Regions from separate parts of the Heyndrickxia sporothermodurans genome, predicted to be linked through region 2. Evidence: riboswitches for the same ligand, from Rfam matches in the RefSeq annotation. Region 2 holds a riboswitch; the other holds the start of a gene.
The links. A riboswitch is a leader RNA that binds a small molecule or an ion and turns the genes downstream of it on or off. The one in region 2 is predicted to bind lysine.
Positions count from the first base shown of each region.

Region 1: linked by a shared signal. The riboswitch ahead of B5V89_RS02510 (aspartate kinase) and the one ahead of B5V89_RS12740 (amino acid permease) in region 2 are both predicted to bind lysine.

Region 1 covers NZ_NAZB01000008.1:152,255-154,673, reverse strand. The annotation lists gene B5V89_RS02515 (YslB family protein) at 1-213, shown strand, start outside; gene B5V89_RS02510 (aspartate kinase) at 248-1,480, opposite strand; lysine riboswitch at 1,603-1,786, opposite strand; gene uvrC (excinuclease ABC subunit UvrC) at 1,871-2,419, opposite strand, start outside.
Region 2 covers NZ_NAZB01000028.1:9,483-11,901, forward strand. The annotation lists partial or broken gene B5V89_RS12735 (amino acid permease) at 1-994, shown strand, start outside; lysine riboswitch at 1,084-1,275, shown strand; gene B5V89_RS12740 (amino acid permease) at 1,376-2,419, shown strand, end outside.

The sequences.
Region 1 (2,419 bases), on a different contig from region 2:
AAAAAAGGAATGGAATTGGAACTAACAAGTCCATTAATTAGTCGGCAAATTGAATTGAAAACAGAATCAAGTTTTAAACTTGAAGCCGGTTTTTTAGCCGAACAAATTCAATCACAGAAAAAAGTAAGAACAGAAGCATATGAAGAAATCGTTAAACGTCATAAAAAAGTTAAAATTATTGTGCAATGGGATCTAAAAGATACGGATGTTTAAGAAAAGCCTAGGATTTCCTAGGCTTTTCTTTCTTTTATTTTACCTCTAGTTCAACCTTCTCAAGCTCAAATGCGGTATGTAGAGCTTGTGTTGCTTCTATCATATATTTTTCTTCTATTACCGTAGATACTTTAATTTCTGATGTACTAACCATTTTTATTTCAATATTATTAATGGATAGAATGTCAAACATTTTAGCGGCAACTCCCGGATTTGAAATCATCCCTGAACCAATGATTGAGACTTTTGCAAGACCCGATTCATATTCAAAATTATCGAATCCTAAAGATTCTTGATTTTGCTCCAGTATCTCAATCGTATCACGTAAATCATCATTTTTTATTGAAAATGAGAGATAGGCATCTTCCCCTTCCGTTTGATTTTGGATAATAATGTCAACATTAATATTTTGTTTAGCTAATTTTGTGAATATCGTTGATAAGTATTTAAATCCATTTTTTAACCCAAAAATAGTGATTCTCGTAATTTTGTCCTCAAAAGCTACACCACGAACAATTAAACTTTTTTCCATTGTTACTTCCTCCTCAATGTTTGTTCCAGGTTCTCTTACTAAGCTCGAACAAACTTCTAACGGTATTTGGTAATTTTTGGCGAATTCGACGGCTCTGGCATGTAAAACCCCCGCTCCAAGATTTGCAAGTTCTAACATTTCATCATAGGAAATTGCGCCTAATTTTCGAGCATGAGGAATATATCGCGGATCAGAAGTATAAACACCAGTCACATCCGTATAAATTATACATTTCTCAGCTTTCAGCGCTGCGGCTAATGCGACTGCTGTTGTGTCGGATCCTCCTCTTCCTAATGTGGTAATTTCGCCATCAGTCGTGACACCTTGAAACCCCGCTACAATAACGATTTGATCATTTTGTAATTGATTCATAATTTTTTGTGGATTAATATCAATGATTCGAGCATTGCTATGTACATCTTCTGTTAAGATATTCGCCTGCCAACCTGTGAAGGATATAGACGTATGACCTAGTTCAGCGAGTGCCATCGATAATAGGGAAATAGTAATTTGTTCACCTGTTGAAAGCAGCATATCCATTTCTCTTTTACTTGGATAGGACGAAATTTCTTTTGAAAGCTTCACGAGTTGATCCGTTGTTTTTCCCATTGCCGAAACGACAACAACTACTTGATTGCCTTTCTTTTTTTCATCAATAATTCGGTTAGCTGTATTTTTTATTCTATTTACATCCCCAACTGAGGTTCCACCAAATTTAAGTACGATTCGCGCCAACAATTTTCGCCTTCTTTCAAAATTATGTTTTTACTGCTACTCGCCTATTTCGCATAAAAAAAGCAATGAGATACCTATCTCATTGCTTTAGGAGACGTAATATACAGATTACGAATAGCCTTATGCGAGATAGCTCTCCAAGATGTACCACACATCTTGACAGTCCAGCATTTCTTAAATGCTTAGACCAGCAAAAACAGGAATGAGCCTTGTTTTTGCTTCGGCAAAACTCCCTTTCAAAGCTTTTCATCGAATCTCATACTTCTCCAAGCCTCTACTCTTTAGTTTCGCACCTCTACCCTTATTTTAAAATAAAAGTTAGATTTAATTTTAAGTCATTATAACACATTAAAATTTACTTGACTATCCTTACTTTCCACAGTTTTCAAATTATTGTGCATCTAGCTTTTCTTTCAATGCTTTCGCTGATGCTTGTGGGATGCCAAGTTCTAAAAACTCTTCGATTGGTGCCTCTTTCATTTTTTTCATTGATCCAAAATGGCGAAGTAACTGTTTCTTTCTTTTCGGACCTATTCCTGCAATGTCATCTAACATCGATTGAAACGCATTTTTGCCTCTAAGCTGACGGTGGAATGTAATTGCAAATCGATGAACCTCATCTTGAATTCTTTGTAAAAGGTAGAATTCTTGACTGTTTCTTGCAAGTGGTACAATCTCCAATGGATTCCCAGACAATAGTTGCGAGGTTTTATGTTTTTCATCCTTTGCCAATCCGGCTAGCGGGATCGTTAACCCAAGTTCATTTTCTAAAATATCCCGTGCCGCTTCTATTTGACCTTTACCACCATCAATAATGATCAAATCGGGAAGCGGCAGCTCCTCACGCAATGCCCTGCCATATCTTCTTCTAACGACTTCTCTCATCGATTCATAGTCATCCGGACCTTGAACTGTTTTTATTTTATACTTTCGATACTC
Region 2 (2,419 bases):
TGCTCCAAAAGGAAACGAGACGGTCGTTTCACAAATTGCTGCACAAACATTTGGGCGTAATTTCCTTTATTATTTCGTCCAAGGGACAACTGCCTTAATTTTAGTTCTCGCAGCGAATACAGGATTTTCAGCATTTCCGATGTTAGCTTATAGTTTAGCAAAAGATAAATACATGCCCCGCATGTTCTCAATAAGAGGAGATCGTTTAGGTTATTCAAACGGGATCATTTTCTTAAGTATTGCTTCGATTATTCTTATTATTGCTTTTAAAGGGAAAACAGAGCATTTAATTCCTTTATATGCGGTAGGTGTATTCATTCCTTTTACACTTTCCCAAACAGGAATGATCTTGAAATGGATAAGACAAAAGCCTGAGGGATGGGTGATTAAGTTAATTACGAATTTAGTCGGTGCGCTAATTTCATTTCTCGTATTAACGATTCTTTTTGTAACAAAGTTTCATCATGTGTGGGCTGTCGTGATTTTCTTACCAATTGTTGTCTTCATCTTTCATAAAATTAAACGTCATTATGAAGCAGTTGGTGAGCAATTACGTGTATCCCAACCAATTGCCCAAGATATTGAAGGAAACGTGTTTATTGTTCCTATCGCTGGAGTCACAACTGTTGTTGAACGATCCATTAATTATGCAAAATCGTTGACAGATCAAGTAATTGCCGTTTATGTTGCTTTTGATAAAGAAGATGAGAAGAAAATGGAGAAAAAATGGGAAGAGCTAAACAATGGGGTTCGATTAGTGACATTATATTCATCCTATCGAAGCATCATCTATCCATTAAATAAGTTTTTAGAAACTGTTCAGGCTAAAGCTATTAAAAATCATTATATGGTTACAGTCCTTGTTCCTCAATTTATACCGAAAAAAAGATGGCACAATATTTTACACAATCAATCAGCATTATTAATTCGCGCGAGACTTTTATGGAGAAAAGATATTGTCGTTGCTACACTTCCGTATAAATTTAAGAAATAAGCGATTACCAAATTTCTCTATTGCAAAATCGTAAAATTATTTTATAATAGTAAATTGTATAACTTAATAATTAAAAATCCTCATCAAACCGATGGGGTAGAGGTCGCGGCTATTAAGAGTAGGACGGACGAGAAACAAAAGATTTCGATGACTCCGCTTGAAAGGAATAGCTGCCGAAGCTGATACTTCTCTTTTGGATTTATCGGCTGGGGCTGTCTCCAAATAGGAACAGAACTGTCACGTTTATTGATTCCAACTAAACGTGTTGAGCTATCTTCGGAAGGTATGATGCGGGGTGTTACAATGTCGTCAAACCTTTTTTGACGGCATTTTTATTTTCCCCACTCCTTCCAATATTTTTTAAGGGAGTGTAACAACCACATGCAAACATCAATAGAAAACAGCACACAACAGCTTAAACGCAAATTAAAATCCCGACATTTATCAATGATCTCCCTTGGCGGTACAATTGGGACCGGTCTATTTTTGGCCAGCGGCGGTGCCATTCACACAGCTGGTCCTGGTGGAGTTATTGTATCCTACTTATTAATTGGTATTATGGTTTACTTTTTAATGACTAGCCTTGCAGAGATGGCTGCCTTTATGCCTGTTTCCGGAACGTTTAGTACGTATGCTTCAAAATTTGTCGATCCATCACTTGGATTTGCTCTTGGCTGGAACTACTGGTATAACTGGGCGATTACAATCGCCGCGGAATTATCTGCTGTCACGATTATCATGAAGTTTTGGTTTCCTCATACACCATCACTTATTTGGAGCAGTATTTGTTTAGTAATTATGTTTCTATTAAATTATCTATCTGTTAAAGGTTTTGGAGAAGCCGAATTTTGGTTTTCCCTTATTAAAGTCATTACGGTCATCGTATTTATTATTACAGGATTTTTGATGATATTTGGAATTATGGGCGGCGAACCAGTTGGTTTTAAAAACTTTACGATTGGTGATGCACCATTCCATGGTGGATTTATGTCTACGCTTGGGATATTTATGGCTGCGGGGTTTTCCTTCCAAGGGACTGAGCTTCTTGGCGTTGCAGCCGGAGAAAGTGACGATCCTGAAAAAAATATTCCAAAAGCCGTTCGTCAAGTATTCTGGCGTATCCTATTGTTTTATGTGTTAGCCATTTTAGTCATTGGTTTACTTATTCCGTATACAGATAAGAACTTAGCAACCGATGATGTCGCAATGAGTCCATTTACAATTATTTTTGATAAAGCGGGAATTGCCTTTGCGGCTTCTGTCATGAATGCCATTATTTTAACAGCTGTATTATCGGCCGGAAATTCAGGAATGTATGCATCGACCCGGATGCTTTGGGATTTAGCTCGTGACGGAAAAGCACCGAAGTTTTTAGCAAAATTAAATAAGAATGGTGTACCTGCGAATGCATTAATTGTCACAGCT